DNA from 4 places in the Kluyvera sp. STS39-E genome. Region 4 is predicted to be linked to each of the others. Evidence: predicted binding sites of a transcription regulator. Region 4 holds the regulator's gene; each other region holds the start of a gene.
What was found. Region 4 encodes Fur, which represses iron uptake genes when iron is present. Its sites were predicted from a motif close to ATAATAATGAGAACNACTATCAA; they were not measured.
Positions count from the first base shown of each region.

Region 1 (3,035 bases), on a different contig from region 4:
ATGACCGCACAGCAGCGTCTGCTTTCCGATATCTCCCACGAGCTACGCACGCCGCTTACGCGCCTGCAGTTGGGGACCGCGCTGCTGCGTCGCCGCAGTGGTGAAAGCAAAGAACTGGAACGAATCGAAACGGAAGCCCAGCGCCTCGACAGCATGATTAACGACATGCTGGTTATGTCGCGTAATCAGCAAAAAAATGCGCTGTTGAGCGAAACGCTGAAGGCCAATCAGCTGTGGGGCGAAGTGCTGGACAACGCCGCGTTTGAAGCCGAGCAGATGGGGAAATCGTTTAGCGTCGATTATCCGCCAGGACCTTGGCCGCTTTACGGCAACCCGAACGCGCTGGAAAGTGCGCTAGAGAACATCGTCCGCAATGCGCTGCGTTACTCGCATACCAAAATTGCCGTGAGCTTCTCCGTCGATAAAGACGGCATCACCGTCCATGTTGACGATGATGGTCCAGGCGTCAGCCCGGACGACAGAGAGCAAATTTTCCGTCCGTTCTACCGCACCGACGAAGCGCGCGATCGCGAGTCTGGCGGGACGGGGCTGGGGTTGGCAATCGTGGAAAGCGCGATTCAACAGCACCGTGGTTGGGTCAAAGCCGACGACAGTCCGCTCGGCGGTTTACGCCTGACGCTCTGGCTACCGCTCTATAAGCGAACCTAAAAAACCATCGGCCTGCTTATGCAGGCCGATTTTTTATGCGGCTAACGGCCGTAGGCCTGATAAGCGTAACGCCATCAGGCATTGCCGCGCACATTGCCGGATGGCGGCTATGCCTTATCCGGCCTACTTACCCCACAAACGTCGGGAATTATCTTCAATCTTGCCGCTTAAGCGACGCTTTTGCATCGTTCGACTCCAACTTGCCGACAGCCCCGCCGCGCTCAGCAAACGGTGGTACTGGTCATCATCAAACGGCATCGACCAAGCGATAACGCCCGCCTCATGCACCGAGATATCGCTCAGTCGTGACACCAGCTCAAGGGGGGCATCGCTGGACACGTTGCCCGGCGCAATCACCCGATACAACCAACCGGTTTTGCCACTGTTTTGCATCAGGGAGGCCATATCGCCGCTCGCGAAATGGAAATTGAGCTTAAAACACGGGGAGCGTGGCTGGGTCACCTGGATTAAAGTCTCGCCCCAGCGGTAGATATCGCCAATAAAGACATTATGTTCGGTCATCCCCTCGGCTGACAGGTTTTCACCAAACGCTGGCGCGCAAAACAGGGCCGCCTGCTCAGGGAACTCTCGCGACCACTCGGCATAATGTTCACGAGGATACTGGCATAACGCACGATCCGGGCCGCCGTGGATTTTCTTCTCGGCCTGTTCATCGCCCAACAGCCCCAGTTCGGTCAGCTCCAGCTCACCGTCTACCTGCACTTTGGCAATTGCGCTCGGGCGGCTACCGTCGTAGTCGCGAATCTTACCTATAAACACGTCAACCGGATGATGCATCTGCTGCTCCTTAGGCGGATACAAAAAAAGCGAGCCATCAGACTCGCTTCTACAGACCGGCAATGCAAATTATTTTTTAGCGGCGAAACGCGCTGCTGCTTCGTCCCAGTTCACTATGTTCCAGAACTCTTTGATGTAGTCCGGGCGGCGGTTCTGGAATTTCAGGTAGTAAGCGTGTTCCCATACATCCAGACCCACAATTGGGAAACCCGATGCGCCGGAAACAGCTTCACCCATCAGCGGGGAGTCCTGGTTTGCGGTAGAAACCACAGCCAGTTTGTCGCCTTTCAGCACCAGCCACGCCCAGCCGGAGCCGAAGCGGGTTGCTGCTGCTTTTTCAAATTCAGCTTTGAAGTTATCAACGGAACCGAAGTCGCGCTCGATAGCCGCTTTCAGGTCGCCCTGCAGGGTGGTGCCTTTTTTCAGGCCTTTCCAGAAGAAGCTGTGGTTAGCGTGGCCGCCAGCGTTGTTACGCAGAACGGTTTTCTTGTCAGCTGGCAGCTGATCCAGTTTGGCGATCAGTTCTTCTGCAGACAGAGAAGCGAACTCCGGCAGGCTTTCCAGCGCTGCGTTAGCGTTGTTGACGTAAGCCTGGTGGTGTTTGCTGTGATGGATTTCCATCGTCTGTTTGTCGAAGTGCGGTTCCAGGGCATCGTACGCATAAGGCAGTGATGGCAGGGTATAGCTCATAATCATCTCCATTATTGTCGGGCGGCAAACCTGTTAACGCCGCGTAATCAGTTGGTTCATTATAGTTATTTAAATGATATTGAAAATGATTATCAATGCCGTAGTTTTTATAAGGTTATAACGATTTGTTATGTCCGTGAAAATCTGGGCGCTTTTCGTTAACCGAATTGATGAATTCTTAAAATTTCACATTTTGACACCGATAGATGCAAACACGCCTTTTTTGCCACCTTAGCGCAACTGTTGGCAATAACCGCAAGGTCATCATAGGTATTAACAGGTAATTTCGCCCCAGAACTATCAAACGTTGAGGGTTATATGAAATTACTACGGACAGTCAAAATGCTCCTGCTCTGCTGCCTGTCACTGCCTGCCTTTTTGCATGCCGAGACCGTACTGCGTCTTGCCTATGCGGAAAACAGCCAGCCGGTGAAAGATGCGCTGCGCTTTCTGGGCAACCAGATCGAGGAGAAGACCCAGGGTGACATTAAGGTAATGTACTTCCCTGACGGCCAGCTAGGCGGCGAACGCGAGCTGGTTGAACTCACCCAGGTTGGCGTGGTGGATATCACCAAAGTATCTTCCGGACTGATGGAAAGCTTCTCCCCGATGTATGGAATTTTCTCCCTTCCCTACCTGTTTGCCGACCGCGATGAATATTACAAGGTGATGGATAACCCCGATGTAATGACCCCCGTTTATCAGTCCACCCAAGCGCAAGGCTTTGTGGGCGTCGGTTGGTACGATTCTGGCGCGCGTAACTTCTACATGAGCAAAGCGCCGGTACGCAGCATCGACGATTTAAAGGGCAAAAAAATCCGCGTGATGCAAAGCGACACCGCCATCCGTACGCTCAAACTGCTGGGGGCCTCCCCTAT
Region 1 is NZ_JBFQGA010000011.1:61,580-64,614, reverse strand. It holds gene cpxA (envelope stress sensor histidine kinase CpxA) at 1-669, shown strand, start outside; gene yiiM (6-hydroxyaminopurine reductase) at 793-1,467, opposite strand; gene sodA (superoxide dismutase [Mn]) at 1,537-2,157, opposite strand; gene AB4K05_RS21320 (TRAP transporter substrate-binding protein) at 2,500-3,035, shown strand, end outside.
Region 1: a site for Fur is predicted at 2,231-2,253, ahead of sodA (superoxide dismutase [Mn]). Genes of this name have one in related genera too.

Region 2 (3,035 bases), on a different contig from region 4:
GGAAATATTGGTTGCCGGAGGGAATAAACGCGAATGGCGCTAAGCGCCATTCGGGATCTTTACTTTTTAGCGACGGTTTCTTCGCCGACCAGGCCAATCTTCAGATAGCCTGCCTGATGTAAGGAGTCCATCACCTTCATCATCGTTTCATAGTCGACGGTTTTGTCAGCACGGAAGAAAACGGTGGTGTCTTTCTTGCCTTCCGTCAGCGCTTCCAGCGCGGTGACCATGTTGTCTTCGGTAATAGGTTCATTGCCGAGGAACATTGATTTATCCGCTTTCACTGACAGATAGACCGGCTTTTCCGGACGCGGCTGTGGCTGACTCGACGACGCCGGCAAATTGACTTTAACATCAACTGTCGCCAGCGGCGCGGCAACCATAAAGATAATCAGCAAAACCAACATAACGTCGATAAACGGCGTTACGTTGATGTCATGCATTTCGCCGGTATCGTCCAGATTTTCATTAAGACGCATAGCCATGGGGCATTAACCTACTCGTAATTTCTGGGCGGTACGAACCGGATGAACGCCACTGGCGCTGAGATCCAGATCGCGGCTCTGCAGCAGCAGCACTTGGGCTGCAACGTCGCTGAGATTCGCTTTAAAGCCGCCGATAAGACGAGCAAAGACGTTATAGATAACCACAGCGGGGATTGCGGCAAACAGGCCAATTGCGGTCGCCAGCAGCGCTTCTGCAATACCTGGGGCCACGACTGCGAGGTTGGTGGTTTGCGTCTGGGCGATACCAATGAAGCTGTTCATGATGCCCCAAACGGTACCGAACAGGCCGACGAACGGGGAGATAGCACCGATGGTTGCCAGGAAGCCATTACCGCGCCCCATATGACGGCCAACCGCCGCGACGCGACGCTCAAGACGGAAACCGGTACGCTCTTTAATACCTTCGTTATCTTCGGAGCCCGCAGAGAGTTCCAACTCGTTCTGCGCTTCGTTGATTAACTGACTGCTCAAGCTGCGGGCATCAAATGCACTCGCCACTTCACTCGCTTGGTTCAGAGAACGTACGTCACCTAACAGCTTTTGTTCGCGCTTGAGGCGGCGCTTATGGGCGAGAAGCTCAGCGCCCTTACTAAAGAAAATAGCCCAGGTGACGACGGATGCCAAAATCAGGCCGATCATGACCACTTTCACCACGATGTCGGCATGTTGATACATACCCCAAACGGAGAGATCCGCCTGCATCAAATTATTACCCACTGTGTATCTCCAGGACATAAATCACAAAATCTGAGCACAATAATATCAAAAAAACGTCGAATTGATAGTAGTTCTCATTAGTATTTGCATATTGACCTAAATCACACTTATTTTCCTTGCGCTTACGCAGTAAAAAAGTTTTCTCCTGCCAATCCAGCAAAATTTTCTGCTGTATACGTAGGAAAGGGTACACCCTGCTAGCAATCGTGTTAGTTTAGACGTCCAGACGTATAAAAACAGGTTTAACAGACATGGCAGATAAGCACCTCGATACCGCGCTGGTTAATGCCGGACGCAGTAAAAAATACACACAAGGTTCGGTAAATAGCGTGATTCAGCGCGCCTCTTCACTGGTCTTCGAGACCGTCGCCGCCAAAAAACACGCCACCCATAACCGCGCCAACGGCGAGCTATTTTATGGTCGTCGCGGCACGCTGACCCACTTCTCTTTGCAAGAAGCGATGTGTGAACTGGAAGGCGGCGCCGGCTGTGCGCTTTTCCCATGTGGTGCGGCGGCGGTCGCCAATACCATTCTGGCGTTTGTTGAACAGGGCGACCACGTGTTGGTCACCAACACGTCCTACGAACCGACGCAGGACTTTTGCACCAAAATTCTCGGCAAGCTGGGCGTCACCACCAGCTGGTTTGACCCGCTTGTCGGCGATGGGATTGCTGCCCTCATTCAGCCCAATACCAAGGTGGTGTTTCTCGAATCACCCGGCTCCATCACCATGGAAGTCCACGATGTTCCGGCAATCGTGGCTGCCGTACGCCGCGTCGCGCCGGATGCCATCATCATGATCGACAATACTTGGGCGGCAGGCATCCTGTTTAAAGCGCTGGATTTCGGCATTGATATCTCCATTCAGGCGGGCACCAAATACCTGATTGGCCACTCTGACGCTATGGTTGGTACAGCGGTGTCGAATGAGCGCTGCTGGCCGCAGTTGCGCGAGAACGCCTACCTGATGGGCCAAATGCTCGATGCCGATACCGCCTATATGACCAGCCGTGGCCTGCGTACGCTCGGCGTGCGTTTACGCCAGCACCATGAAAGCAGCCTCAAAGTGGCCGAGTGGCTGGCACAACAACCGCAGGTCGAGCGCGTTAACCATCCCGCTCTACCGGGAAGCAAAGGGCATGAATTCTGGAAACGTGACTTTACCGGCAGCAGCGGCCTGTTCTCTTTCGTGCTGAAAAAACACCTGAGCCCCGATGAGCTGGCAAACTACCTCGATAATTTCTCGCTGTTCAGCATGGCCTATTCGTGGGGAGGCTTTGAATCACTGATTCTGGCCAACCAACCCGAGGAGTTGGCAAGCATTCGTCCGGACGGCAAAATTGATTTCAGCGGCACGTTAATTCGCGTCCATATCGGTTTAGAAGACGTTAACGATCTGATTGACGATTTAGCGGCAGGATTTTCCCGCATCGTGTAACATATCCCGAGCCCGGCATCGTCTGGTGTCGGGCGTAAACAAATGCCACGTTGTTGTCAGTAAATCAGAACAACACCACCTCATTTGTTGCGTACGCGATCAAGGTGTTCTTCATCTTTCAAGCGTACAATGTGTGAAAATGCTGTTCCACGGGAATGTTCATGGTCGTTATTCAAGAGATTGTCGCCGCACTTTGGCAGCACGATTTTGCTGCATTGGCGAATCCGCACGTCGTGGGGATCGTTTATCTGGTCATGTTTACCACATTATTTTTGGAAAATGGCCTGCTTCCCGCTTCATTTCTGCCCGGCGATAGCCTGCTGCTATTGGCGGGAGCGCTCATTGCCAAGGGCGTGATGGGCTTCGTCCCTAC
Region 2 is NZ_JBFQGA010000001.1:246,731-249,765, reverse strand. It holds gene exbD (TonB system transport protein ExbD) at 60-485, opposite strand; gene exbB (tol-pal system-associated acyl-CoA thioesterase) at 492-1,223, opposite strand; gene metC (cystathionine beta-lyase) at 1,475-2,662, shown strand; gene yghB (DedA family general envelope maintenance protein YghB) at 2,824-3,035, shown strand, end outside.
Region 2: a site for Fur is predicted at 1,285-1,307, ahead of exbB (tol-pal system-associated acyl-CoA thioesterase). Genes of this name have one in related genera too.

Region 3 (3,035 bases), on a different contig from region 4:
GTGGCGGGTTTAACGCGGATGATGGCGCAGAACATTGTTGCCTGGCGCGATGAGAACGGTCAGTTCCAAAACCGCCAACAGCTGCTGAAAGTCAGCCGTCTGGGGCCAAAAGCGTTTGAGCAGTGCGCGGGCTTCCTGCGTATCAATCACGGCGATAACCCGCTGGATGCTTCAACCGTTCACCCAGAAGCCTATCCGATTGTCGAACGTATTCTTGCGGCGACCCAGCAGGCGCTGAAGGACCTGATGGGCAACAGCAGCGAGCTACGCAGCCTGAAAGCATCCGAATTTACCGACGAACGCTTTGGCGTACCGACCGTTACCGACATCATCAAAGAGTTGGAAAAACCTGGCCGCGATCCGCGTCCTGAGTTTAAAACCGCGAAGTTCGCTGATGGCGTGGAAACCATGAACGACCTGCTGCCGGGGATGATCCTCGAAGGTGCGGTGACCAACGTCACCAACTTTGGTGCCTTTGTGGATATTGGTGTGCATCAGGATGGTCTGGTCCACATCTCGTCGCTGGCGGATAAGTTCGTCGAAGATCCACACACGGTGGTGAAAGCAGGCGATATCGTCAAAGTGAAGGTACTGGAAGTGGATCTGCAGCGTAAGCGTATTGCGCTGACCATGCGCTTGGACGAACAACCGGGTGAAACTAACTCCCGCCGTGGCGCCGGTGGCGATCGCAATCAGGGCGGCAATCGCCCGGCGGCGAAGGCTGCGAAACCACGCGGTCGTGAAGCGCAGCCTTCAGGCAATAGCGCCATGATGGACGCGCTGGCAGCTGCAATGGGTAAAAAACGCTAATCATAACGCCGGGCTTACCGCCCGGTTTTTCCCTGTAGGCCGGATAAGGCGTTTACGCCGCCATCCGGCAATCCAGCGCTAATCTCTGCCTGATGGCGCTACGCTTATCAGGCCTACATTCTTACATTTGGAATAGCGCGCGCCTCAGCCATTATTATTTTATTATCAGCATTTAATAATAAGCCCCATCGCGATTTATTTTATTAACCAATGAAACCTTAATTAAACATTAAGTGATGTAAATAATATTTAATTCATTTAACGCTACAAACTATTGCTTGAGTCATATCAAAAAAAGTGCAAATTTCCGTCGAAATCCCTTCCAATCGCATGTTATGTATTGATGATAAAAACCATTCTCATTATCATTATTTCCCGTAGGTCTTAACTCTTCATTTATTGACGATATCCCTGCCGCTGCCCACAGCGCACGGCGTTATCTCCTTTGTTCAGCCAGCTGATACACAAGTAGGTTATATGCAATTTACACCTGATACTGCGTGGAAGATTGTTGGTTTCTCCCGCGAAATTAGCCCAGCTTACCGTCAGAAACTGCTCTCTTTGGGGATGCTGCCGGGTTCATCATTTAACGTGGTTCGCGTGGCTCCGCTCGGTGATCCTATTCATATCGAAACCCGTCGCGTTAGCTTGGTGCTGCGTAAAAAAGATCTCGCGCTAATTGAATTAGAAATCCTTGCACAATAACTCCAGCCTGGTACTAAGAGTCTGAAATATGAAAAAATTAACCATTGGTTTAATTGGCAATCCTAATTCCGGCAAAACAACCTTATTCAATCAGTTAACCGGTGCGCGCCAGCGCGTGGGAAACTGGGCCGGGGTCACCGTTGAACGTAAAGAAGGGGCGTTCTCCACCACCGATAATCAAGTTACGCTGGTCGACTTACCGGGCACTTATTCACTCACCACCATCTCCTCGCAAACGTCGCTGGATGAGCAGATTGCCTGTCACTACATTCTCAGCGGCGATGCCGATCTGCTGATTAACGTCGTCGACGCATCCAACCTCGAACGTAACCTCTACCTGACGCTGCAGCTTCTGGAGCTAGGCATCCCGTGCATCGTCGCACTGAATATGCTCGATATTGCCGAAAAGCAACAAATCCGCATCGACGTTGACGCCCTCGCAGCCCGCTTGGGCTGCCCGGTTGTGCCGCTGGTTTCGACCCGTGGGCGCGGCATTGAAGCGTTGAAACTGGCGATTGACCGTCACCAAGCCAATCAGCCGCTGGAGCTGGTGCACTACCCGCAGCCGCTGATTCGAGAAGCCAATATTCTGGCCGGTGAAATGGCACAGGATATGCCGATGCGTCAACGCCAATGGCTGGGCATGCAGATGCTGGAAGGGGATATTTATAGCCGCGCCTTTGCCGGCGACGCCGCACACAAGCTGGAGATTTCACTCGCTAACCTGAGTGATGAAATGGACGATCCCGCGTTGTATATCGCCGATGCTCGCTACCAAAGCATCGCGGCTATCTGTGACGCGGTCAGCAACACCTTAACCGCCGAACCAAGCCGTTTTACCACTGCGGTGGACAAAATCATCCTCAACCGCGTGCTGGGCCTGCCGATCTTCCTGTTCGTCATGTACCTGATGTTCTTACTGGCGATCAACATTGGCGGCGCGCTGCAGCCTATCTTTGATGGCGGTTCAGTCGCTATCTTTATCCACGGTATTCAGTGGATAGGCTACACGCTGCACTTCCCTGATTGGCTCACCGTCTTCCTCGCACAGGGTATCGGTGGCGGTATCAACACTGTTCTGCCGCTGGTGCCGCAAATCGGCATGATGTATCTGTTCCTCTCCTTCCTTGAGGATTCTGGCTACATGGCCCGCGCCGCGTTCGTCATGGACCGTCTGATGCAGTCGTTAGGTCTACCGGGCAAATCCTTTGTCCCGCTGATCGTCGGTTTCGGCTGTAACGTACCGTCAGTGATGGGAGCACGTACGCTCGATGCACCACGCGAACGTCTGATGACTATCATGATGGCGCCGTTTATGTCCTGCGGCGCGCGTCTGGCTATTTTCGCCGTCTTCGCCGCAGCCTTCTTCGGACAGGGCGGCGCGCTGGTTGTCTTCTCTCTGTATGTACTGGGGATTGCTATCGCCATCCTCACCGGCCTGATGCTCAAATACACCATCATGCGTGGCGAAGCGTCACCGTTTGTCATGGAGCTTCCGGTCTATCACGTGCCGCACGTGA
Region 3 is NZ_JBFQGA010000005.1:67,227-70,261, forward strand. It holds gene AB4K05_RS12080 (Tex family protein) at 1-810, shown strand, start outside; gene feoA (ferrous iron transporter A) at 1,288-1,515, shown strand; gene feoB (Fe(2+) transporter permease subunit FeoB) at 1,544-3,035, shown strand, end outside.
Region 3: a site for Fur is predicted at 1,157-1,179, ahead of feoA (ferrous iron transporter A). Genes of this name have one in related genera too.

Region 4 (3,035 bases):
ATCCTGCTGCTGGGCATTCCAACGTGGTACTACGGTGAAGCACAGTGCGACTGGGATGATTTCTTCCCAACGCTGGAAGAAGTTGATTTCAACGGCAAGCTGGTTGCGTTGTTCGGCTGTGGCGACCAGGAAGACTATGCAGAATATTTCTGTGATGCCCTGGGTACCATCCGTGACATTATTGAACCTCATGGCGCAACCATCGTCGGCCACTGGCCAACCGCCGGCTATCATTTTGAAGCGTCTAAGGGCCTTGCCGATGACGATCACTTCGTGGGCCTAGCCATTGACGAAGATCGCCAACCAGAGTTGACCGCAGAACGCGTTGAGAAATGGGTTAAGCAGGTTGCCGAAGAACTGCACTTGGATGAGATCAAAAACGCCTAATTGCGATAATGAGGTGTAATTATTGAATTGCACCTCATTAATAGGTAAAAGCAATTAAAATAATAGCTACATTTTTTTAACTTTTTATCGCATACCTGTACAATATCATCAGATTTGGCGCAGGTTCATCGCCCAGTTTGTCGATGATGCCTCGTTTTTGAAAGCTCAGCTTACCCGGGCCTTGCTGTTTTCATTTTGATAGGGCCATTCTATAATGAGACGCATTAATTCGGGTGCATTCTCTGTGAAACTTTCACTGATGGAAGTTAATCGTAAAGCAACAGGACAGATTCCGCATGACTGACAATAATACCGCATTAAAGAAGGCTGGCCTGAAAGTCACACTTCCACGGTTAAAGATTCTGGAAGTTCTTCAGGAACCTCATAACCACCATGTCAGCGCGGAAGACTTATACAAACGCCTGATCGACATGGGTGAAGAAATCGGTTTAGCCACGGTTTACCGCGTACTTAACCAGTTCGATGATGCTGGCATCGTGACCCGCCATAATTTTGAAGGCGGTAAATCCGTTTTCGAATTAACCCAACAGCATCACCACGATCACCTGATCTGCCTCGACTGCGGTAAAGTTATCGAGTTCAGCGATGATTCTATTGAAGCTCGCCAGCGTGAAATCGCCACTAAACATGGTATTCGCCTAACCAACCACAGCCTGTATCTGTACGGTCACTGTGCTGAAGGCGACTGCCGTGAAGATGAACACGCTCACGACGACGTCGCAAAATAACGACTCGCCGCTCGTCAAAAAGCCAGCCACCGTGTGCTGGTTTTTTTTTACCTTTCTTCAGCTACCCACATAAAAAAACCGCTGCAAGCAGCGGTTTTTTTCGTTCAGCAGACAACGTTACTTGTTCGACGTATTGTTGCTGCGGATCTCTTGCCAGATTTTATCGCATTTGCTTGCGACAGCTTGGTCATTACCCATTTTTCTAGCCTGAATGCACTGCTGGTAGTCCAACACACGCACGCTTTCCTGATTCGCGAACTGCTCGTGCTTCTTCTCTTGCTTCAGCACGTTTAATACGCTCTGGCAGGCCTCGATTTTCTCCGGGCTGCCTTCCGCCGTATTGATACAGGCGCTATAGGCATCTTTCAGTTTGCTATCTTCTTGCGGCGCAGGAGACTGCACACAGGCGCTAAGGCCAGCGGCCATCAGGGCGACAATAATCAATTTTTTCATGCAATGAGCCTCTTAGTGGCGGTAGTGGTTTCCCGCTACCGCCTCATGCATCAGAAAATAGTGAACGGTGCGATGACGATGAATTTCACGTCACGTTCGTCCTGGAAGATGTTGCCGTAACCGCCGCCCCAGCTTGGGATATCGGAGTGGTTGTCGTACTGAGTGAAGTGCAGTTTGAAGAGCGTACCCTTCGCGCGGCCTTCCTGTACGGTGTACATGGCATCAAGGCTATATGCAGATTCTTTGATGGTGTTGTTTTTGTTGTAGAACGCGTCTGGATTCATCTGCCAGGTCGCTGGTTTAGCATCCCATGCATAGACGTAAGACGCGCCCACTGCCCAACCAGGGAGATTCCAGTTTTTCAGGTCATACATGCCGCCGAAGAACACCGCTTTTTCGCCGTTGGCGTTGAAGTCAGAGCGGTTATCCCACCAGATATCCAGACGACCGTTAGAGGAAGCATAGGTTGGCGTCATACGCTGCAGGAAGTAACCCTGCTGGCCTTCAGCTTTAACCCAAGTCCCTTCCAGACGGAAATCGAACACCTCGTTAAGCTTGTAACCAAAGGTCAGTGCTTGCAGCCACGCGGTGCCATCATAAATATCGTTTACGCCGCGGTCGGTGACTTTGTCACGAGTACCGTAGAACTGATAGCTGGTCGTCAATGGGCCGCCAGGAATATCGAATTTGTAGCTCGCTTTGGCGAAGTACTGATCAACATAACCTTCTGCCTGACCAAATGCCGCTTCCAGCACCAGGTCATTTTTGAAATCGTATTTAGCACCGATAGAGTGCAGGTAGTCGACTTTGGTCTTCTTATCGTTCTGATAGAAGTTATCCATCTCCAGGTGCCAAGGCGCTTTGTACTCGTTGGTCCACATGTAGGAGAAGCTCAGAGCACCATTATCGCCGTAATCAAAGTTGGCACCCGCTTCAGCACCCTGATAGGTACCAGGCATGAAGCTCCAGTGTGGTGCCAGCAGGGTTTGACCGGTAGGCTGGATGTAACCTGCGCGAGCCCAAGTTGGACCGAGTTTGAATTTCGCGGCTGCTTTATACAGGCTGATACCGCTCTTATCACCGCTGTAGTCTTCGCTGTAACCCTTGTTTTTAGAAGAGAACGCGATTTCGTTTGGGTGGCCGCTTTCGGCGCTTTCGTTCATTTCAATTGCGGTGAACGCAGCGATATCGATACCGAACATATCGGCAGCATAGCCAGACTGGAAGTCGAGGTTGGCGTTCCAGGTGGAGTGAGACAGGTTGGTTTTATACTTGTCGTGATCGGTCACATCTTTACGGTCACGTTCACGTTGCCAGTAATAGATGCCGCCGGTTAATGATGAGTCGTCAATGAACCCTTCTGCTTTTGCATCCGGCGCCATTGTAAAGCCTGACAGTGCTGTCACACCGGCGATAGCCAGCGCCAGCGTACTACGTTTGCCACTA
Region 4 is NZ_JBFQGA010000002.1:233,075-236,109, forward strand. It holds gene fldA (flavodoxin FldA) at 1-387, shown strand, start outside; gene fur (ferric iron uptake transcriptional regulator) at 684-1,136, shown strand; gene chiQ (ChiQ/YbfN family lipoprotein) at 1,254-1,589, opposite strand; gene chiP (chitoporin) at 1,640-3,035, opposite strand, start outside.